3 regions of the Frankia sp. Mgl5 genome follow, and region 3 is predicted to be linked to each of the others. Evidence: riboswitches for the same ligand, from Rfam matches in the RefSeq annotation. Region 3 holds a riboswitch; each other region holds the start of a gene.

Region 1 (7,322 bases), on a different contig from region 3:
GGTCCGTCCGCCAGACCCCGCGGGCCGGCGGCGGCGTTCCGTGGCCGGATGGCGGCTATGCGAGACCGAGTTCCGCGGCCGCGGCCGGGTCGCTGTCCGTGAGGAACTGCCGGCACCGGGCCGCCTCCTCGGCATCGTTGATCTCCGCCGCGGCGCGGGAGAGCGCGGCCAGCGCGCGCAGGAAGCCGCGGTTCGGCTCGTGGGACCACGGGACCGGCCCGTGCCCCTTCCAGCCGGACCGGCGGAGCTGGTCCAGGCCCCGGTGGTACCCGGTCCGCGCGTAGGCGTACGCCTCCACCGGGCGCCCGGCGCGCAGCGCGTCCTCGGCGAGGACCGCCCAGCCGAGGCTGATGGCCGGGAACCGGGCGGCGACCGTGTCCGGCGTGTCGCCGGCCCGCAGCGCGTCCGCGGCCGCCGCGTCGGAGGGCAGCAGCGTGGGCGGCGGGCCCGACAGGAGGTTCTGGTTCGCGGGCGGTGTCGTCATGACCTCATCCTGCCCGACGCCGGAGCCGTTCCGGGGTCGAGCCGCCCGCGGACGGCCACTGAACGGCCACGGACGGCCACTGAACGGCCACGGACGGCCGCGGGCCCCGCCGGCATCGCGTCGGCGCCCCGCCGGTGTCGCGACCGGCATCGTGCCGCCGCCGGCCCTACTTCTCCTGTGTCGGTTGATTTCTTCCGTAGTCTGTCTGTTGGTTTTTAGATTTCTGCTTGACGGCAATCGAGGGCCGGGCGGACCACGGCACGGGCGCGGAGGCGAGATCGGGACCAGCCCGGGACCACGGCGCCCTCGTGGAACCTCGTGCCAACGAGGCATAGCCCGACCTGCCAGACGGTCATGAGGACCCGGCGCCCGTCATCCGGAGGTACGCGTGGCCGCCGCAGGTCCGGCGCCGTCCGCCGTCCTGGCGGGTGGCGACGGCGATGTCAGGGGCTGTGCTCCGCTGGGCACCGCGGTCCCGCCCGGCCCGGCCCCACGCCCGGCCTGGTCTCGCTGCGGGTGGGCGGGCGCGCACGACGCCCGGCCCGGCGACATCCAGGCCCCGAGGCGCCTTGGCATGGACGCCGCGCGACGTCCCGCCGTGGCACCGCAGGTCGTCAGTGCCGAGCCGTGGCAGCCGCCAGCCGCTGACGGCGCTGTCAGCCGCTGGGAGCGGATGCGGGTGCCGGCCGTCGGTCGTGCCGCCAGCCGGCTGACGGCGCTGTCAGCCACTGGGGGTGCTGTCGACGGTGTGAGGGCGCTGCCGGCCGTCTCAGGGCGTGCGGACAGCTGTCGACGCTGTCAGCTGTCGGCAACGTCCGCTGACGCCGCCGACGTCGGCCGTCGACGGTGGTGTCAGGTGAAGCCCGGCGCTGCCGGGATGCCCGGCGGGTGGTCCGGTGGTGCTGTGTGTCCGGCGGCGCTGATGGTGTCTCAGCCGTTGACGGTGACGTTCCACAGGTTCTGGCCGACCACGCCGGGCTGACCGTCACTCACTCGGGTGAGGTACGAGTAGAGCGCGGCGATGCCCTGCGATTCCGGGCCGAACTTGCCGTCGACGGTCAGGACGAACCGGCGGTCGCGCATCTCCGCCTGCCATATGAAGGCGTCCGCGCGCACGTCGTCGCCCATACCGACGTTCAGCGCCTCGCCGCCGAACTGGCCGCCGACCTCAGCCCGAGCGCGCTCGAGCGTCATGGGCGGCTCGGCCGGCGTCAGGGCCTGGGCGATCACGTCGCCGCCGGCACCGGACGACGCCGGCGCCGGGCCGTTCCTCGTGAGGCCGAGCTTGCTGGTGCAGCCGGGCCATGGTGACCAGCCGCGGCTGTCGTACAGCTTGTACGCGGCCTCGTCCTGCATCGCGGGAGGAGCCTGGTCGGGTCGGCCGGGGTAGCCCAGGCCCGTCCAGGTGCGCTGGTCGAACTGGTAGGCACCGTAGAAGCCGTTGCCGGTGTTGATGGCGTAGTTGCCGCCCGACTCGCACTTGCGGAGCTTCGCGAAGTCGTCGGCAGTCGCCGCTCCCGCGGGAGCGGCGGTCACCGCGAGCCCGGTGCCGACCAGCGCCGTCACGGCGCCGGTGGTGCGCAGGACCCGAGTCGCGGTGGACGGTCCCTGGGTCGCTCGGTGCCTTCCGCCACGGCCATTGGAACGGGCGGGAACACGATCATGCGATCGCATCAGAGTCCTTCCCGTCGCCTACGGGGTGAGCTGTCGGGTTCGGGCTGGAAGTTGCCCGGTCGGCGCCGCTGGCCCGGAGCCCGTCCTCGCGGATCGGTGTGCTCCCGGCCGCATGTTTCGCCGGCTTAACCCCTAGGACGCCGGGGGGCGTCCGGATGGTGGGTCCCCCGCTCCTGCCCGATGTTGTCCGTGCTCGTTCCGGCCATGGGGACGGGGGCAGGACTCGGCGTCCGTCCGCATGGCCTCGCCCGGGGAGGCGAGTGGGCGGAACTGTAGCGAGATCTAGCTAGACGGCGCAAATTCGGGCGGCTAGTGGGGGATGCGAAAGGACCACATCGGAGCTACCCGAATGGGCTGATTGACGTGTGACGTAGCCGATCGTGACGAGAAGCACTGATCCAGATGACGTTACCGCCAGGCCGCGGACGGCTGTCCGCCGGGGTGGGTCGGGCCGCGTGCCGTCGCGTCTCGACGGCTCCTCTAAAAGTACGTTTGTCGTTCGTTTGTAGTTTTTTCCTAGATAATTACGTTCTGTATATCTAACGTGACTAGATGGAGATTGATGAGTTGTGGGCCCGGGGGCACGGGGCGGGGCGGAGGGAGGACCTGCACGGGCGACGGGATCGGGCTGGCCGTCCGCGGTGGGCGTGTCCCGGCCTGTGCGGGACACGCCCACCTGCCGGGATCACCGGCGTGGACGGCTCCTCCTGCGGCCTGGGCCGGAGGAGATCATGCGGCGGGCTCGACCTAGCCGAGTCGGCGGCGGGTCGCGCGCCGCGGCGACTTGGCTGCCGGAGGGTTCGTCCGATCATCGGGTGGATCACGGATGAGAACACGGCCCCCGGCATCGGGACTTCGACGCAGGCTTGCCGCCTGAGTCCGTACCGCCTCCCGTGCCGCGCGGATCGTTGGGGCGATCCGCGCACCGCCCCCGCCCGCACGGCGGGGTCTGCCCCGTGCGGGCGGGTCGTACGGTCCTGGCGCCGGCGGGTCTTCGCTGCCGACGAACCGGGGCGACGCAGAGTGCCGAGCTCGTGCTGGTGGGGGAATCGCGGTTGCGACAGCACGTGGTCAGCCGCGGGCGGGATGTCCGGGGACACACCGGCTGGGCGGAGTTGGAACACGGATGATTCGCCGGCGTCCGGTTCGAGGGCCTGAGTCCTTGGAGGGATGGCTCACCGCGACGGGCGCGGGTGGGAGGCCTCATCCGGGGGAAGGACGCCTTGCGAAGGGGGCTCGACCGGTGCGTGGGGGCCACCGCGACCGGGCGGCGGCGTGGGGGCGGCCGTCAGGAGGGTGCGGTGGGTCGGTTCAGGCCAGCGGGGGAGCGGTCGCCGCGTGCGGCGGTGGCCGTCAGACGGTCCGGCTGGTGACCGAGTGCGCCGGTCGGCAGGCGTCAGCCGAAGGTGGCCGCCCAGGTCTGCGGACCCAGGACGCCGTCCACCACGAGGCCGCGTGCGGCCTGGAAGTCACGCGCCGCGGCCGCGGACCGTGGTCCGTAGCTGCCGTCGACCGTGAGGGGGTAGCCGAGGGAGGTCATCTTGGCCTGCCAGGAGCGGACTTCGTCGCTGACCTGGTTGACCATCGACGCGGTGTATGTCCGCGTCAGGTTTGGGACGCCCGCGGCTGCGGGCTGGGCGACCAGCGAGGTGCGCTCGGCCGCTCTGGACGCCTGGACCCCGGCGCCTGATGACGACGCGCCGGGCAGGAGCTGCTCGGAGCCCATTCCGCTCCCGCAGACCGGCCACTGGCCGAACCCGGAACGGAGTGCGAGTTGCAGTGCCGCTGCGTCCTGCACGGCGGGCGGAGCCGTGTGTGGCAGCCCCGAGTAGCCGAGGCTGCGCCAGGTGCCTGGCGAGAACTGGTAAGCGCCATAGTAGCCGTTACCGGTGTTCGTCGTGTAGTTACCGCCGGACTCGCATTGCCGCAGACCTTCCCAGGTCGTGGCGGCGTTGGCCGGCTGGCTCAGGGCGAGTGTTCCGCCGACCGCCGCGGCGATGACGGGGACGGAGACGAGAGTGCGGGCCCGGCTGCGGGTACTGCTGCGGCGTTGTCGGCCACTGGTACGTGCGTCGGACATGCGTGAGTTTTCCTTCCCCACGCCTGCGAGGTGAGCTGTCGGGTTCGGGCAGGGAAAAAGCCCGGCCGCCAAGTCAGGAACTCCGGAAATCCTGTGCCTTCGGCAACGGAGGACAAGATTCCTCCTCGTGTCGTCGGCGTTAGCGGCTTCACCCCAAGGTCCCCAGAATCGGCGACCGGGTATTGGTTCCCCCGCTCCTGCCATCGGGTTTCTGTTTCCAACGGATGGGGGCAGGGATTCGGCGTGCCACCCGTCGGGTGCCCGGCCTGTCTCCGGGCACGGCGAAGACCATAACCACGCCGTCAGGTCGAATGACAAGCACTGAATGCCTCAGGTGAAAAAGAGCACACCGCCCGGTGGCTGCTTGAGGTTTGATCGTGGTGCTGGTATCGCGCGCGCATGCGCGCTCATTAACTTGGCGACCGCGTCGTGGAGGGTGGTTCGTACCGACAGATCACACTGGTGAAAGATCGTTACCATTGGGCGTGCTGTCGGCAATCGAGCCGAATATGAGAGAAGGCTACCCGCGGCCGGCCAGGCCGTCATCAAGCGGCTAGAAAATTCATATCTTCGTGCTGATGTATGCCCGCATGCCGTGATGTGTGAGAAACGTAACTGTAACTATGAGTTAACTTGTTGGGGTACTTCTGTGACTGCTTGCGGGGTGGTGGCCCCCCTCGGGGTCGGGTCGGTACGTCCCGTTCGCCCCTCGGATCGATCTTGGTTGAGATGGGTCCGTGTGTGTCTCTCGCCCGTGATCGGGCGATCGCGTGGGCTGTCTGGTGCCTCTGTGCGTGCCCCGAAGTAGCCCCGTTCGGGCGGGAATCCGAGCTGTCCCGCGGCCCCGCGGGCGGGGTGGCGCGCGGTTCGGCCACGGGTGTGCGTCTCGGGACGGGCCGGGAGAGGTATCGCCGGGGCGCACGAACGGGTGCGCTCGGGACGCCACGGGGGGCGCTCGGGTCGCCGCGGCAGCAGCGTTCGGCGCGCGGCGGCATGTGTCGGCATGTGTCGGGTAGGACGCATCGGGGCCGCTGAGACACATAGGAGCCCACGCGAACACTGCGTCCGGTGCGAACTCCGATGGGTCGTGCGCGTGGTCTCAGCAGGCTTTACCCGATCCGCAACCCGTGAGGGGCCTGTGGTGGGCTGTGGGCTTCGGAGTGCCCTGGGTTGGTATGGGCGCCGATGTCGCGCCGACCACCCGCACGATCTTCATGAGGCCTCGCCGGGCGGGCGACGCCTCACATCCACTTCGATGGGTGCGCTTCCGCATGGATGTGAGCGGGTGCACACTCTGTTCCGAGTTGGCGCCGTGTGCTCCGCTGGGCACCGCGCGTCCACGATAGCTTTGTGTGCCTATTTGGGCACTATGCGTCCCAGGTTTCATTGGGTGTCCGGATGGCACTGAGCGTCCCGGGCGGCATCGGGCGGCATCGGGCCTCCCGGGCGGCACCGGGCGAGGCGCCCCGTCCCGGGTAACGGTGCGTGTCCCGACGGGTGCCTCATTGTTTCCGGGAATGTGGTCCCCCGGGCGCGCGGCGCTCAGGGGGTTCCGGTGCCGCCGTCCGCGGCCGCGGCCGGCGGCCGCCCGAAGAGCAATGAGGAGACACGGCGTCGGGACATAAGGAGAGCGGAGCCATGGAGCGGAGCCATGGGGAGAACAGTGCCGCGCGCGGCCGAGGGCCACAGCCCGGGACACATGGACTCCGCCGGGCATAGGAGTACTCCCGGGGACAGACGTCCCCGGGAGGGAGAGGAGCGGATCAGGTGACCGTCGGGCCGTGAACCGGACGGGGCCGGTCAGACCCCGATCGACCGGCCGGCGGAACGCAGGTCGTCACAGGCCTGGGCGACCCGGGCGGCCATGGCGGTTTCGGCGGCCTTGCCGTAGGTGCGCGGGTCGTAGGCCTTCTTGACCCCGACCTCACCGTCCACCTTGAGGACACCGTCGTAGTTGCGGAGCATGTGGTCGACGATCGGCCGGGTGAACGCGTACTGGGTGTCGGTGTCCACGTTCATCTTGATGACGCCGTAGTCGAGCGTTTCGCGGATCTCGGAGAGGTCCGAACCACTGCCGCCGTGGAAGACCAGGTTGAACGGCTTCGCGTCGGCGGCCAGGCCGAGCTTCTCGGCCACGTACTGCTGACCCTCGCGCAGGATCGAGGGTCGGAGCTTGACGTTCCCCGGCTTGTAGACGCCGTGCACGTTGCCGAACGTCGCGGCCAGCATGTAGCTGCCCTTTTCTCCGGTGCCGAGAACCTCGGCGGTGCGGAACATGTCGCCGGGGGTGGTGTAGAGCTTCTCGTCGATGGCGCCTACGACGCCGTCCTCCTCACCACCGACGACACCGATTTCGACTTCCAGCACGATGCGCGCCGCGCGACAGTCGGCGAGCAACTCGTCGGCAATCTTGAGGTTCTCCTCGAGCTCGACCGCCGAACCGTCCCACATGTGGGACTGGAAAAGCGGGTCGCGGCCCTGCGCCACACGCTCCTTCGAGATGGCGATCAGCGGGCGGATGTAGGTGTCCAGCTTGTCGGCGGGGCAGTGGTCCGTGTGCAGCGCGATGTTCACCGGGTATGCCTTGGCGACGTGGTGCGCGTATTCGGCGAGCGCTTCCGCGCCCAGCACCATGTTCTTGATGGTCGTTCCCGAGAGGAACTCGGCGCCGCCGGTCGACACCTGGACGATTCCGTCGCTGCCGGCTTCCGCGAAACCCCGGAGCGCGGCATTGAGGGTCTGCGACGAGGTCACGTTGATGGCGGGGTAGGCGTAGGCGTTCGACTTCGCCCGGCTGAGCATCTCGGCGTAGACGTCTGGGCTGGCGATGGGCATCGGTGGAACTCCTCGAAAGGTGTAGGGACGCCGCGGCCGGCTGGCGGCACACACCGCCCGCGGGCCTTGGCGCCGGCCGCGCCGCCGAACCCGCCACCGGATCCCTGGATCCCCATGAGTCCGGTCGCGCCCGACGCGTGCCGACGGCAGGTGTAGGCCGAAGGGTATGCCGTCGCGCGCCTCGGACGGGTGTGGTTCCACGCGACATCGCCGGAAGGCGGCTGGATGTCTCCTCCCCGCCCGCCGCGC
Region 2 (7,322 bases), on a different contig from region 3:
GGTCGTCCCGCGCGGATCTCGACTGATCATGTCGGGTGGAATGATCCTGATGCTTCTCGCCCGTACCTGATCGCCCGCTCCCGTACCCGTCGGGTGACCTGCTCCGAAACCGCGCATTCCACTCCCTGAGCGGGCGGCGAGCCCGAAGTGCGCCTACGGTCGGCCGGTCGGCAGATACGAGGCCCAAGGGGGCGGTCGCCATGCGTCGAGTCGTGTTCATCTCCGTACTGGCCGCCGCGGTCATCTTGAGCGGGGCGGCGTCTGCGATGTCCGCCGCGCCGACCGCGGTGCAGTCACCCCCGGCCGCCACACCGGGCGCCGCGCGCAGCCCGGGTGCTGTGGCCGGTTCGGGTGCTGTGGCCAGCTCAGGTGCCGTGGCCAGCCCGTCAGGCCCGGGCGGCTCGGCCGTCGTGGCCGGTTCGTTGAGCCTGGCGGAGGCGTCGGGCCTTGTCCGCGGCCGTGGTTACACACCGATCACCACGGACGGCTACGAGCCCACCCACGATCTCAGCGTGATCGTCGGTCGGCTGTCCACCTCGGTGGACGGCCATCCGCAGCAGGCCTTCTTCTTCCACCGCGGCCGGTTCGTCGGGACGGACGCCGTCGCGAGCGCGAGCGTGCGGTGGGTGTGGTCGACCAGCGAGGTGGTGGCGCTGCAGTACGACCTGTACCGCCCGGCGGACCCGATGTGCTGCCCGAGCGCGGGCGCGGCGAGCGTGCGGTTCCGCTGGAACGGCACGTCGGTCGTGCCGCTCGACCCGATCCCGACCAGCAAGTGGACCGCCGCCGAGAGCCGCCGCTGACCAGCGACGCAGTGCCGGTGAGACCGCCGGCCGGTGGGACCGCCGGCCGGTGGGACCGCCGCCGCGGCCGGGCCCGGGTCAGCCCCGGGGCCCGGCCGCGGTGGTCCCGCCGGAGGTCAGTGGCCCTCGGCCGCCTCGACCAGCTCGGTGAGCACCCCACCGAGGCCCTTCGGGTGCATGAACGCGATCCGGCTTCCGGATGTCCCGTGCACCGGCGTCTTGTTGACCAGGTCGAACCCGGTGACGGTGAGCGCCGCCAGCGCCGCGTCGATGTCCGCCACGCCGTAGGCGATGTGGTGGATGCCGGGGCCCTTCTTCGCCAGGAACTTCCCGACCGGGGTGTCCGGGCGCACCGGCTCGAGTAGCTGGACGTAGGAGCCGCCCGTGTCGCCGTGGTGCACCAGCAGCATCGCCTCGCGCACGCCCTGCGCCTCGTTCGTCTCCTGATGCGCGACCTTCAGGCCGAACGCCGCCTCGTAACGAGGGATGGCCTCCTCCAGCGAGGCCACGGCGATCCCGACATGGTCGATCCTGGTCAGCACAAAAATCGCTCCTGCCTCGTGGACGGGCGGCCCTGGTCGCGTCCTGCCTGGCGGGCCCAAACTCCGAGCCTGCCCGGATCCGGCCCGGCGGTCCACTGAAGCGGCAGGTCGGCCGTGTCGGGCGCGCCACCCTCGCCCGGCCACGGGCTTGGCCGCGCCGCCCGGTCGCCGCCCGGTCGCCGCCCGGCACCGGCGTGCCCGGGCCGCGACGTGGACGGCTCGACGGCCGCGCGCCGCCCCTGGATCAGGCGAACAGCTTGTCGTGGGTGAGCGGGCCCACGACGCCGTCCGGGACGAGGCCGTTCTTCTTCTGGAAGTCGACGACCATGTGGTTGGTCTGCGGACCGAACCGGCCGTCGATGGTGATCGGGTAGCCGATGTCGGTGAGCCGCTTCTGCACCAGCGCCACGTCCCAGCGGACGCCTTCGACCCCGAGCCGCATGTAGCCCGAGCTGGCGGGCGCCGGTGCCGTCGCGGCCGTCGCGGCCGTCGCGGCCGGTGTGGCGGCCGAGACCGTCCGGGTGCCGGCGCCGCCGCCCACCGCGGCCGCCGCCGCGGCGCCGCGGGACAGGTACTTCACGTGCATGCCGTTCTTGTAGGCGCTCCAGGCACCGATGCCCTGGCTGGCGCACACCTGCCGCGCGGCCCAGGCGTTGACGTTCGGGTCGTAGAGGTTGCGGCTACCGACCCAGCTCGAGTGCGCGCGCATGTTGATCTGCCAGAGGCCGCGGGAGTCCTCACCGACCGTCGCGTGGGCCGTTGTGTTGCCGCCCGACTCGGCCAGCGCCACCGCGACCCAGGTGCTCAGTGGAATCCCGCGGCAGGACGGCAGGCCCGCGTTCTGTGCCGCCTGCGCGATGGTGACGTCGGAGACGGTGGCCGCGCTCGCCGGGCCCGCGGTGAACATCAGTCCCGCCGACGCGCCGATGACGCTCGCCGCGGTGACCACGGCGGCACGGCCTCGCCCGGGTCCCCGTCCGGAGGTGTTCGGACGGCTGGACCTGCGGTGCTTTCCATGCGACATCTAAGAATCTCGTTTCTGCTATGAAGAACAGAGCTTCTGAATGTCCGGATGGGAAATTGATCCGTACACGGATCAAAAAGTTACGGCAACGATTCGCCCGGCGAGGGAAGCATGGCTCAGTGCGCCGGCGTTCTGTCGGCGTAAAAGTATTCCGGACCTGGTGGGTCTAGATTTCCTGCGTCAACCCCGGGATGCGGGCACTGTGCGGCCGCGGCGGCTGCCCGAGGGACGGGTGAAAGGCCCGCCTGGGTGATCCAGACATGCGTGCGTACACGACGATCCTTCCCGTACGCCTGCGAGGTTAGCTGTCGGGTTCGGGCCGGGAAGCCCGGTCGGCCTTTACCGCATCTGCGGCGAGGACGACTTCACCCCGAGGACGGCCGCCCGTGCGCGGGTGGCCGTCCGGAGGAACGTGGTTCCCCCGCTTCTGCCCTGCTGATCGCTAGGAGGGGACGACGGGCCTAGGGCAGAACTCGGCGTACGGCCCGTCGCTTGCTGCGAGCCAGGACACCGTAACGAACTACTAAGGGTAGTCGCAAGTACCAATTTTATTGGTCGGACGGCGCATCCTGGTCACGGTATGCACACAGGATCGAGATCGAGACACTCCGAGTAGTAACCGGCGACGCTCCGGCCCGGATTGGGTCACCCAGCGCATGTCGCGGAAGGCGTCCGTTCGCCGGAGCTCATGTCGGCGTCTGGCGGCTGGCAGCTAGCTGTAGAGCGTGATCACCTGATCGGGGCGACCGTCGACTGATCCGAGCCCCTCAGCCCCCAGTCCCACCTCCCAGACGATGTGTGGCGGGTGAGTGAGTCCATGGACTCACTCACCCGCCACGTTGAACCGGAGTTGAGGTTTGGGTTGCGGCTGAGGGGCGCGGGACGCCTCGGAGCGCGGGCTTGGGGGGATAGCCGAGGGCTAGTGCTGCAACGGCACTTGTGATGCCCGTGGTAGATGATCTTGGTTGTGGTGGTGGAGTCGTGGGCGGCCGAGCTGGATGATCTCTGCGGGCGGATCGGAGGCCGGTTCGGTCGGGCGCGGCCGTGGCTCGCTAGGCGGATCTTGTCATGGCCTGGGCGGTTTCGATCAGGACGTCGTCGAGGGGGGTCGGCTTGAGATCGAAGGTCCGTGCGGTCAGCGTGGCATCCAGGACGGCGGGCCGCTGGTAGAGGTACTGCATCTCCGGAACCTCCGCCATGATCGGATCGGAGCTGGCCAGGTTGTGCAGGTCGAGCGGTGACATGTTGACCAGGTGGGGGACGGGCGAACCGGTCAGATCCGCGAACCGCACCGCTATCTCGCGCACCGAGCCGTCGGAGACCGGGGGCACGTGCCAGGCCCGCCCCCACGCCTGGTCGTCTCTGCTGACGGCGACGAGGATGCGGGCCACGTCGCCCGGGTACCCCCAGCTGTGCGCCGCGTCCAGGTCCGCGGGGACGTGGACTGCTTCGCCGGCCAGCACGGAGGGCGCGACCATCAGGTTGAACATCGACACCGCTCCGGGGCCGATGAAGTCGCCGGGTCGCACCTCGGCGAAACGGATCCGCCCCTGTTCGTGGGCGGTGATGGCGTCCTGCCACATCTGTGCCCGGACCCGGCCTTTGATGGTGGTCGGCGACAGGGGGAGGTCCTCGGTCATCGCCCCGGAGACGGGGCCGTACCCGTACACGTTGCTGAGATTGAGGTAGCGCGCGCCGCTGCGTTCGGCTGCGGTCAGCAGCGCGGCGGCCAGCGCCGGAGTCTCGGTCGGCAGCCTGTCGTAGGCCGGCGATGCGCAGTTGAAGAGCGTGGCGGCGCCCTGGGCCAGGCTGGTCAGAAGGGCGGCGTCGCTGGCGTCCGCGGTGATCCGTTCGACGAGCGGGTGCTCCGGCCCGCCGCCGCGCCGGCTGAGTATGCGCACCCGGTCACCGGACTCGGCGAGCAGCTGTGCGGTGGCTGTTCCGGAGTGGCTGGTTCCGACGACAACGTGCAGTGACATCGAGATCCAATCATGCGGCGCGGGCTGCCCGCGGTCGGTGATGATCTCGACCGTACGTCCTCTGTTGAAGACGGTGAATGACTCACTGTCTGATATTCATGTCCCATCGTCTTCATTCGTTCCAGGTATGGTGCTGACATGGATCTGCTCAGCGACCTGCTCGGTGCCATACGCACCGGGCAGCCGTACGCGGGGCGGACAACGTGCAGGGCCCCCTGGGGAGTGCGCTTCCCGGTCGGGGACACAGCGGGGTGTCACGTTGTCCTGCAGGGTTCGTGCTGGCTCATGCCCCAGCACGGCGCCCCCGTGGCGCTCGGCGTCGGCGATGTGGTGTTCACTCCGCACGGGGACGCGCACGCACTGGTCGACCAGCCCGGCAGGCCCACGGTCGACTTCCACCCCAGTCCCGGCGACGAGTCGGCGATCAGCGAGATGACCATCCCCGGCACGGGCGCCACCACGGAGATGCTCTGCGCCTCCTACAGCTTCGACCAGACGCCCGCACCCGCTGCTCCACGGCCTGCCCCCGGTCGTGCACCTGCCCGCCCGGGTCGGGCAGCACCCCGATCTTCGGGCCGCCGTCGACCTCCTGGGCAACGAGCTGCGACGGCCCCGCGCCGGTACGAAGGCCATCGTGCCCGCGCTCATCGACATGCTGCTGCTCTACGTCCTGCGCGCCTGGCTCGAAGAGCAGTCCGGGCACGCCCTGACCGGCTGGGTCATGGCGCTGAATGACCCAGCCGTCTCGACGGCGCTGCACCACATCCATCGCCATCCGGGGCGCCCGTGGAGCGTCGAGGACCTGGCCAGGGAGGCCGGGCTGTCACGCGCGGCCTTCGCCAGGCGGTTCGCGACCATCGTCGGTCAGCCCCCGCTGGCGTACCTGACCTGGTGGCGGATGACGACCGCTGCGCGGCTGCTGCGCGAGTCCAGGGCCCCGCTGAGCGCGGTCGCCGAACTGTGGCTACCGCTCGGAATTCGCGTTCGCCAAGGCGTTCAAACGTGAGTTCGGCGCCGCGCCGGGCGGGTACCGGCGCCAGGCACAGCCGCCTTCGGGAGAAAACCCCGTCCCGCCGGGACGACAGGACGGCAGGGGAGTAAGGGGCTGAACGACCGGCTCAGTTGCCTGTGCCGTCGGAGCAGATGCGTTCGTGGACGACCTGGAACGCGTTTCCGGCGGGATTGATCTTGACGAAGGCGTAGCAGTCGAGCGGCCGGCTGGCGTTGTTGCCGAGGTTTATCGGCGCGATCAGGCCGCCCGCGTCGTAGTTGGAGATCTTCCGTAGTGCGCTGATGAATCCCTCGCGGGTGGGGCAGGGACCGGCCAGTTCGAGGCCGCGAAGGAAAATGTCGGTGTAGATGTAGGCGTGCATGGCGAACTGCTGTTCGGGGACGAACGTCTCCGGCGCGAAGCGGGTCATCGCCGTGCGGTAGCGGTCGATGGCCGCGCCACCGGCCTCGAAGGGCTGGAAGTAGACGGGGAACGAGACACCGGAGAGCGCCGGGCCCAGCGTCGGCAGCAGGCTGTGGTCGTACCCGGTGAGCGCGACGCTGCTGGAGAGGTCCAGGTGCGCCGCGCGGGCGGCCTGCGCGATCGCGGCGAAGTCCGCCGAGGTGGTGAAACCAATCATGGAGTCGGCGCCGACGGCCGATATCTGCTGGATCACCCGGGCCGGGCTGTCCGTGCTGCTCGCGTAGGAGATCGCGTCGGTCGTGCCGAGCCCGATCGCCTGGAAGGCGGCCTGGTATCGCGCCATGACCTGCAAGGTGAAGGTCGACGCCCCCGTGGTCACGAAGGCGACCTTTGTGCCACCGCTGGCCTGGATGTAGCGGCCGATGGTGTCGGGCGACGCCGCGTAAAGGTAGGAGAAGAAGTTCTGGTACGTACCCCAGTCCGGCTGGGCGAAGCCCACGACGGGGACCTGCTGCGCGGCGAGGCCGTCCAACGACTCGCCGATCGCGGCGGTGACCGTCAGCAGCCCGAAGACCGAGTCCTGCTGGACGAGGCTCGTGGTGACGTTGGCATTCTGCGAGGGGGAGTTCGCGTCGTCCCGCCACTCGTAGACGATCTGACGGGGGAGCGCCACGACCCTTGCCGGACAGCCGTCACGGCGCGGGCGCGCCGGTCGTGCCCGCCGGCGGGCACGACCCGTCATCTGTGCCGCGGAAGGAGCCGTGGTGATGAGCCGTGCGCAACAGAGCTCCGCGCCGTTCGACGGCCTCCGCGTCCAGCCCGAGCGCCTTGCCGATGTGCACCGACCACACCTCGGAGCGCAGGTTCGTCTCGAAGTCGACTTCGGCCCGGATGTCCTCGCGGGCGGCCTGCCGGTTCTGGCTGATCATCACGAACGTCGAGAGGAAGATCGCTTCGAGGCTGACGATCGTCGTGAGCAGGCCGAACGGGTAGGGGTCGAAGACGGCCGCGTCCCCGAACGCCCCTTTGCTGAGCAGAATCCAGATCGTGAACCACGCGGCGTGCAGGTAGACGAAGGGCAGTGACCCGGCGAACGCCGTGATCGTGTCCGAGACCCTGTCCTGGGACGTCCGTGCCCGAGCGGCCAGGGCCCGCTCGTTGCGGACCCGAGGGCGCGGGCGTGGCCACGGGGGCTGCGCCGGATGCGGGAGACCCGCGGGCCGGGGATCTGCGGGCCGGGAATCCCCGCCGGGTGCGACTCGGCCCGGGTGCGGCGTGCGCGCCCGGGCCGAGCGGAGCGAGCCGTGGCGGCGCTGGGCCGGCCGGCTGGCTGGTGGTGCTGTGGGGTCTGGTGGTGCCGGGTCGGTCAGACCCAGCCGGGCATCGGGTAGGCCGACATCAGGTCCCTGACCTCGCCCGCGATCCGCTCGATGGTCGCCTCGTCCGCGTCGCCGGCGGCCTTGACGGCCTCGTCGATCCAGGCGGCGAGGGTGGGCATCTGCTCCGGACGCAGCCCGCGGGTCGTGATCGCGGCGGTTCCCAGGCGCACCCCGGACGGGT
Region 3 (7,322 bases):
GCCGGTTTTCCGGGCCAGGTCACCACGACCGCCGCCGGGCCGGTGGCCGCGACCGCGCCGAGGCCGGTCGTGGGAGCGGGCATCCCGAGTCCGGTCGTGGGAGCGGGCACGGCGAGACCGGCCGAGGGAGGGACCGCCCCGAGGCCGGCCGCCGGGCGTCCCGCCGGGGGATGACGCCGCCGGACGTCCCGCCGGGGGACGACACTGAGCGGATGGAGCGTCGCGTCCGGGTCCTCGTCGTCGACGACGAGGAGGCGATCACCGATCTCGTCGCCATGGCGCTGCGCTACGAGGGCTTCGACGTGAGCGCCGCGCACTCGGGGCAGGCGGCGCTCACGCGGGTCGCGCGGGAGCCTCCCGACCTGCTCGTGCTGGACGTCATGCTGCCCGACATCGACGGCTTCGCCGTGTGCCGGCGGCTGCGTGAGGCGGGCCGTGACGTGCCGACGCTGTTCCTGACAGCCCGCGACACCACCGAGGACAAGGTGCACGGGCTGACGCTCGGCGGCGACGACTACGTCACGAAGCCCTTCGCGGTCAGTGAGCTGGTCGCCCGGGTCCGGGCGATCCTGCGTCGCGCCGGGATCGCCGACGGTGCCCCGGAGCCGCTGCGCTTCGCCGATCTCGAGCTCGACCCGCAGACGCGCGAGGTGCGCCGGGCCGGGCACCTCGTCGAGCTGACCGCCACCGAGTACCGGCTGCTGCACTACCTGCTGGTCAACGCCCGCAAGGTGTTGACCAGGGCCCAACTCCTCGACCACGTCTGGGGGCACGACTTCGGCGGTGACGCCCGGGTCCTGGAGACCTACGTCAGCTATCTGCGCCGCAAGATCGACGGCGCCCCGCCGGCGCTGATCCACACGGTGCGCGGGGTTGGCTACGTGCTGCGCCTGCCGCGGTGAGACGTCCGGCCCCGCCCCGGCGCGTCCTGCACCGCGTCCTGCACCGGCGCGTCCTGCGTCGGCATCTCGTGTCCTCGCGGGTGGTCTCTTTGCGGGCACGGTTGCTGTTGGCCCTGGTCGGCCTGCTGGCGCTCGGCCTGGTGCTCGGCGCGTTCGGCACCCGGAACGCCGTCGAGTCGTACCTGCTCGGCCGGCTGGACCGGCAGGTGCGCGACGCCCACCCGGTGATGGAACAGACCCTGCTCGGCGGCGACACGGACCACATGCCGTACCACCACGACGCCGACGACCGGGCGCCGCGGTTCGGCACCGCGTTCCTCGTCGGCACCTACGGGGCGCTGTACGACAGCGCCGGCCGGCGGGTGGCCGAGACCAGCCCCGGCCCGAACGGCCCCGCGGCACCGACCCGGCGCCCGGCCGTCACCCAGAGCATGCTCGCCACCGCCCCGGTGCAGCCCGACCTGGCGACCGCCCCCCCGCGGACGGTCCCCGCCGAAGGCGGCGGGGACAGGTTCAGGCTGCTCGCCGAGCGCTTCGGTAACGGAGACGTGCTGGTCGTCGCGGTGCCCTTCGCCGAGATGGAGACCACTCTCGACAACGTCACCAGGATCGAGATCATCGCGAGCACGGCGATGCTGGTGGTGCTCGCCGTGCTGGCCTACGTCATCATCCGCCTCGGGCTGCGCCCGCTGACCCGCATCGAACAGACCGCCGGCATGATCGCGGACGGCGATCTCACGCGACGGGTCACCGACACGGACCGCCGCACCGAGGTGGGACGTCTCGGGCTGGCCTTCAACACGATGCTCACCGAGATCGAGGCGTCTTTCCGCGCCCGCGAGGCCTCCGAGCGGCGCCTGCGACGCTTCGTCGGGGACGCCAGCCACGAACTGCGCACCCCGCTGACGTCGATCCGCGGCTACGCCGAGATGTTCCGCAGGGGAGCGGCAAGCCGACCCGAGGACCTGGCGATGGTCATGCGGCGCATCGAGGAGGAGTCGGCCCGGATGAGCGAGCTGGTCGACGACCTGCTGCTGCTCGCCCGCCTCGACCACCAGCCCGACCTCGAGCGTGAACCCGTCGACCTGGCGGCCATGCTCCGTGACATCGCCGCCGACGCCCGCGCCGTCAGCCCGGGACGGACGATCGAGGTCGACGCCCCGCCGATCCTCGAGGTGACGGGGGACGAGGGACGCCTGCGCCAGGCCGTCGGGAACCTCGTCCGCAACGCGCTCGTCCACACCCCGCCCGAGGCGACGGTCTCCCTCACCGCCCGCGACGCCGACACGGCCGTGGACGCTGACGCCGACGCGGACGGCGACGCCGACGGCGGTGCGGCGGCCGGTGCGGCGGATGACGACCGGGAGGTCGTCATCTCGGTGATCGACCATGGGCCCGGAGTCCCCGCGGACGCCGTCGACCACGTCTTCGAGCGGTTCTACCGCGCCGACTCCGGCCGCTCCCGCGACGCCGGCGGGACGGGGCTGGGCCTGTCCATTGTCGAGGCCGTCGCCGCCGCGCACGGCGGACGGGCCGAGCACCGGCCGACACCGGGCGGCGGCGCCACGTTCCGGCTCGTCCTGCCCCGCCCCGATCCCTCTTCGTCATGAGCTGGATCGGCTCCGTTCACCGCGACCCGCCAGGCTGATCTCGGCGCGGCCGGCCGGGATCCGTCCGGCGGGCGGGATCCGTCCGGCGGACGGGACCTGCCGTGCTGGTGAGGTCTCTCGGAGCTCGTGGAGGACATGTGGTCACCTCGGCGGTCGTCATCACGGGAGCGGCATCCGGGATCGGGCGGGCGTGCGCGGAGCTGTTCGCCGCGCGGGGGTTCGGCGTGGTCGCCGTGGACGTCGACGAGGTCGGCCTGGCGGCGCTGACCCGAGCACAGTCGCGCGCCCCGCGGCCCGCCGTGGCCCCGGCGGATCCCCGGATCGTGGCGGATGCCGGTGCCGTGACGGGTGCGGATTCCTGGCCGGCGGGCGGGCCGGAGCCGCGGATCGTCCCGATGGTCGGGGACGTCTCGGTCGAGGAGACCGGGGCCGCCATGGCGGAGCTGGCGCTCGCGAGCTTCGGGCGGCTGGACGTCGCGGTGCTCAACGCCGGGATCGGCACGACGCTGCCGTGGGAGGCCCCGGGCGCGATCGACCGGCTGGACCGGATCCTCGCCGTCAACGTGCGGGGCGTCGCGATCGGGATCCGTTCGGTGGTCCCCGCGCTCCGGGCGGGCGGTGGCGGCTCAATCGTCGTGACCGCCTCCAGCGGCGGGTTGCAGAGCGAACCGGGGAACTGGGCGTACAACGCGTCCAAGGCGGCTGTGATCAACATGGTGCGGGCCGCGGCGCTCGACCACGCCGCCCAGAACATCCGGATCAACGCCGTCGCCCCCGGCCTGACCGAGACGGCGCTGACCGCGCGCCACCGCACCGACCCGGCGTCCACCGCGGCGGTGAGCCGCCGCATTCCGATGGGGCGCTGGGGGCAGCCGGGCGAGCTGGCCTCGGCCGTCTGGTTCCTGGCCTCCGCCGAGTCGTCCTACATCACCGGAACGACGCTGGTCGCCGACGGGGGCCTGACCGCGCACCACGGGGTCGTGCCTCTGCCGGCTCCGGAGGTCGCGCTGCCGACTCCGGAAATCTGACCCGGAACGGACGAAATTACGACTCGTCCGCATCAGGGGCCTGTCAACAGGTCTGGGTGGTGCCCGGACGAACGCCGGGACCATTTTCAACTTGATGCTCGTGCAACTTCTTCCCGCTTCGCGGGTCGAATTCCTGCGCCGAGGCGAGCACGTCACCCACTCTCCGTGCAATCGCTCTCGGCCATCGTGGCGGGGCGGTCACGGTGATGGGACGGTCCATTGAAGAGGAACGCGCCTGCGCGCGTGATACGCCGCCCACGGAGGATCTTCAAGGCTCCGATAGGAAATGTGGCGCTCGCCACAGAGCCTTGGCAATTGTTGGTCCGTTGTGTGTAACGTCTGCGCCGTGCTTTCGTTCAGGAAAGCGCGCACCGGGCGACACGCCGAATCCTGCCCCGCCCGGTGAACAACAAACCTCAGGGCGGGAGCGGGGGAACCAACCTTCGGGCGTCGATCACAGACGTCCTCGGGGTGAAGTCGCGTAGCGCGACCGGGTAATTCCCAGCCCGAACCCGACAGCTAACTTCGCAGGCGTGGGGAGGGGCATCACTTTGTCCGTTATGGCTTCGCGTGCTCGTAAGACCAGTCGTTCCATCCGCCGCGGCCGTGCGCTGCTTGTAGCACCGCTCCTCGCCGCCACGATCGGCGGCGGAATCGCGATGTCACAGCCCGCCAGTGCCGCGGGTCGGCCGGACGCACACCGCTTCCTGAGCGCAGTTGTGCCCTGCGAGTCCGGCGGTAACCCCCACGCGGTCAACTCGATCGGCGCGGGCGGCCTGTTCCAGTTCCTGCCGGGCACCTGGCACGGCGTCGGTGGGCAGGGTCTCCCGCAGAACGCGAGCGCCGCCGAGCAGTGGAAGCGCGCGCACATCCTGTACGCGCAGCAGGGAACCAGCCCGTGGTACGCCTCGAAGAGCTGCTGGGGCCCCAAGCTCTGACCCAGCCCCCAGGCTCTGACGCGGCCCGTCGAATGGATCTGACGCGGCCCGTCGAATGGAGCAGACAGGTGACGGACCAGCCTGGCTGAGCCTTGACTGAGCGCGACAGATGGTCCGCGGAACGCGATCGGTGGCCCGGGTGTCGACACTGACACCCGGGCCACCGGTGTTTCGGTGCCACCGGCCGCGTCGCACGAGCACGAGGAAGAACGAGCGCGAGGAAAAGAGACCTGCCGTACGCTGAACAGTCGTCCGCCCGCGCACCTGCGGCCGAGTTGGCGGCGGCCGGAGAGGTGGGTTGTCGATGGCCGAGCCGACCAGTCGCCGCAGGTTCGCCGTTCTCGCGATCTGCTGCATGAGTCTGCTGATCGTGGGGCTGGACGGCACCATCGTGAACGTGGCCCTGCCCGCACTGCGCCGGGATCTGGGTGCGTCGCCCGCGGGCCTGCAATGGACGATCGACAGCTACACCCTCGTCCTGGCCAGCCTGCTCATGCTCGGTGGTTCCACCGGCGACCGGCTCGGCCGCCGCCGGATCTTCCAGACCGGACTGGCCCTGTTCACCGCAGGCTCGCTGCTGTGCAGCCTCGCGCCCGGGCTCGGCTGGCTGGTGGCCTTCCGAATGGTGCAGGCCGTCGGCGGTTCGATGCTGAACCCGGTTGCGATGTCCATCATCACCAACACGTTCACCGACCCGCGGGAACGGGCCCGCGCCATCGGTCTCTGGGGCGCGGTGATCGGGATCAGCATGGCACTCGGCCCGGTGCTCGGCGGCGTCCTCGTCGAGACGGTGAACTGGCGGGCGGTCTTCTGGATCAACATCCCGATCGGGCTCGCCGCGCTGGTGCTCACGCACCGCTTCGTCCCCGAGTCCCGCGCGCCGAGCCCACGCCGCCTGGACCCCGTCGGACAGCTCCTTGTGATCGCCGTCCTCGCGACCCTCACCTACTCGATCATCGAGGCGCCCGCGGCCGGCTGGACGTCCGCCGAAACGCTCGTCCTGCTCGCGGTGGCGGTCGCCGCGGCGGCGCTGCTGGTCGGCTACGAGTCGCGGCGCACCGAGCCGCTGCTGGACGTCCGCTTCTTCCGCAGCGCGCCCTTCTCCGGCGCGACGGCGATCGCGGTGTGCGCGTTCGGCGCTCTCGCCGGCTTCCTCTTCCTCAACACGATCTACCTGCAGGACGTCCGTGGCTACTCGGCGCTGCACGCCGGCCTGCTGACCCTGCCGATGGCGCTGGCCACCCTGGTGATCGCGCCCCTGTCCGGCCGGGCGGTGGGGCGCTTCGGCCCGCGTCCGTCGCTGCTCGCCGCGGGTGTCGCCCTGACCGCCGGCAGCGCGGCGATGACGGGCCTGTCCCCACAGACCTCCGTCACCACCCTGATGGTCGCCTACGTCCTCTTCGGGACGGGCTTCGGCCTGGTGAACGCGCCGATCACCAACACGGCGGTCTCCGGGATGCCGCTCGAGCAGGCCGGGGTCGCGGCGGCGGTCGCCTCGACGAGCCGTCAGGTCGGCCAGTCGCTGGGCGTGGCCGTGATCGGCTCCGTCGCGGCAGCGACCGCGACAGTCGGGGCCGTCGGGGCCGTCGGCGACGGCCCGGGAGTCGGGATCGACCCCACCAGCACGGCCGCCTGGTGGGCGGTGGTCGCGGCCTGCGCCGCCGTCCTCGCCCTGGGGTTCGTGACGACGGGCACCTGGGCCCGGCGCACCGCGGACCAGACCCGGTCCCGCCTCCTGACCACCCCCGCCCCCGGGCAGGCCGCCACCCCGCAGGAGAGGACCCGGCAGGTTGCCACCCCACCGGCCGCGACCCCACAGGCTGGGAACCAGCAGGCCGCCCACCCGGTGACCGCCGAACCGGAGCCCAGCCCCTGACCCGCCACCCGCCCAGCCCCTGACCCGCCACCCGCCCGGCCCCGCGCCCGTGCTCTGACGATCAGCCCGTGTTGCGGAGGCCGGCGGCTATTCCGTTGATGGTCAGCAGCAGGCCGCGGCGAAGCTGAGGGTCGGCGGTGTCACCGGCCGCCCTGGTGCGGGCCAGCAGGGAGACCTGCAACGCGTGCAGCGGGGCCAGGTAGGCGTCCCGGACCAGCAGCGTGTGGCGCAGCACCGGCGCGGTCTCGAGCAGGCCGGCCTGCCCGGTGACGGCCAGCACCTCCCGCACCGTCCGCTCGTGCTCGTCCCGGATGACGTCGAACAGCGCGGCCGTGGCCGGGTCGACCAGCGCCGAGACGTAGCGCTGGGCGATCGCGAGGTCCGACTTCGCCAGGGTCATCTGGACGTTGCCGAGGAACGTCCGGAAGAAATGCCACGAGCGGTACATCTCGGCCAGCTCCCCGCCCGCGCCGGCCTCGCGCGCCGCCGCCAGCCCGGAACCGACTCCGAACCAGCCGGGCAGGATGATCCGCGCCTGCGTCCAGCCGAACACCCAGGGGATGGCCCGCAGGTCCGCCAGCCCTCCGGAGCCGCCGGGCCGCCGCGAGGGGCGGGAGCCGATGTTGAGGTTGCCGAGCTCCTCCACCGGCGTGGCCGCCAGGAAGAACGGAACCAGGGCCGGGTCGGCGACGAGGGAGCGGTAGGCGTCCTTCGCCGCGTCCGCGACCGCCGTCATGGTCCCGTTCCAGCCGGCGAGCGCCTGTTCGGTGAGCCGGGAGGTGCGGTGCAGGACGGACGCCTCCACCACCGCCGACAGGGTGATCTCCAGGTTCTGTCGGGCCAGCTGCGGCAGGATGTACTTGTCCGAGATCACCTCGCCCTGTTCGGTGACCTTGATCGGCCCGTCCAGGGTGCCGAACGGCTGGGCGAGGATCGCCTCGCCGGAGGGGCCGCCGCCGCGGCCGACC

The links. A riboswitch is a leader RNA that binds a small molecule or an ion and turns the genes downstream of it on or off. The one in region 3 is predicted to bind cyclic di-AMP.
Region 1: linked by a shared signal. The riboswitch ahead of MXD62_RS22930 (transglycosylase family protein) and the one ahead of MXD62_RS05665 (transglycosylase family protein) in region 3 are both predicted to bind cyclic di-AMP.
Region 2: linked by a shared signal. The riboswitch ahead of MXD62_RS06205 (peptidoglycan-binding protein) and the one ahead of MXD62_RS05665 (transglycosylase family protein) in region 3 are both predicted to bind cyclic di-AMP.

What each region holds. Positions count from the first base shown of each region.
Region 1 is NZ_JALKFY010000675.1:46,248-53,569, forward strand. It holds gene MXD62_RS22920 (DUF3151 domain-containing protein) at 56-484, opposite strand; gene MXD62_RS22925 (transglycosylase family protein) at 1,415-2,158, opposite strand; gene MXD62_RS22930 (transglycosylase family protein) at 3,555-4,238, opposite strand; cyclic di-AMP (ydaO/yuaA leader) riboswitch at 4,245-4,492, opposite strand; gene fbaA (class II fructose-bisphosphate aldolase) at 6,039-7,073, opposite strand.
Region 2 is NZ_JALKFY010000008.1:89,485-96,806, reverse strand. It holds gene MXD62_RS06220 (DUF5134 domain-containing protein) at 1-70, shown strand, start outside; gene MXD62_RS06215 (LppP/LprE family lipoprotein) at 201-803, shown strand; gene mce (methylmalonyl-CoA epimerase) at 920-1,345, opposite strand; gene MXD62_RS06205 (peptidoglycan-binding protein) at 1,590-2,369, opposite strand; cyclic di-AMP (ydaO/yuaA leader) riboswitch at 2,645-2,858, opposite strand; gene MXD62_RS06200 (NAD-dependent epimerase/dehydratase family protein) at 3,422-4,348, opposite strand; partial or broken gene MXD62_RS40085 (AraC family transcriptional regulator) at 4,487-5,457, shown strand; gene MXD62_RS06185 (ABC transporter substrate-binding protein) at 5,467-6,435, opposite strand; gene MXD62_RS06180 (DUF1003 domain-containing protein) at 6,455-6,910, opposite strand; gene glyA (serine hydroxymethyltransferase) at 7,129-7,322, opposite strand, start outside.
Region 3 is NZ_JALKFY010000007.1:126,027-133,348, forward strand. It holds gene MXD62_RS05645 (FAD:protein FMN transferase) at 1-174, shown strand, start outside; gene MXD62_RS05650 (response regulator transcription factor) at 213-902, shown strand; gene MXD62_RS05655 (cell wall metabolism sensor histidine kinase WalK) at 983-2,512, shown strand; gene MXD62_RS05660 (SDR family NAD(P)-dependent oxidoreductase) at 2,650-3,540, shown strand; cyclic di-AMP (ydaO/yuaA leader) riboswitch at 3,912-4,088, shown strand; gene MXD62_RS05665 (transglycosylase family protein) at 4,101-4,478, shown strand; gene MXD62_RS05670 (MFS transporter) at 4,783-6,354, shown strand; gene ppc (phosphoenolpyruvate carboxylase) at 6,416-7,322, opposite strand, start outside.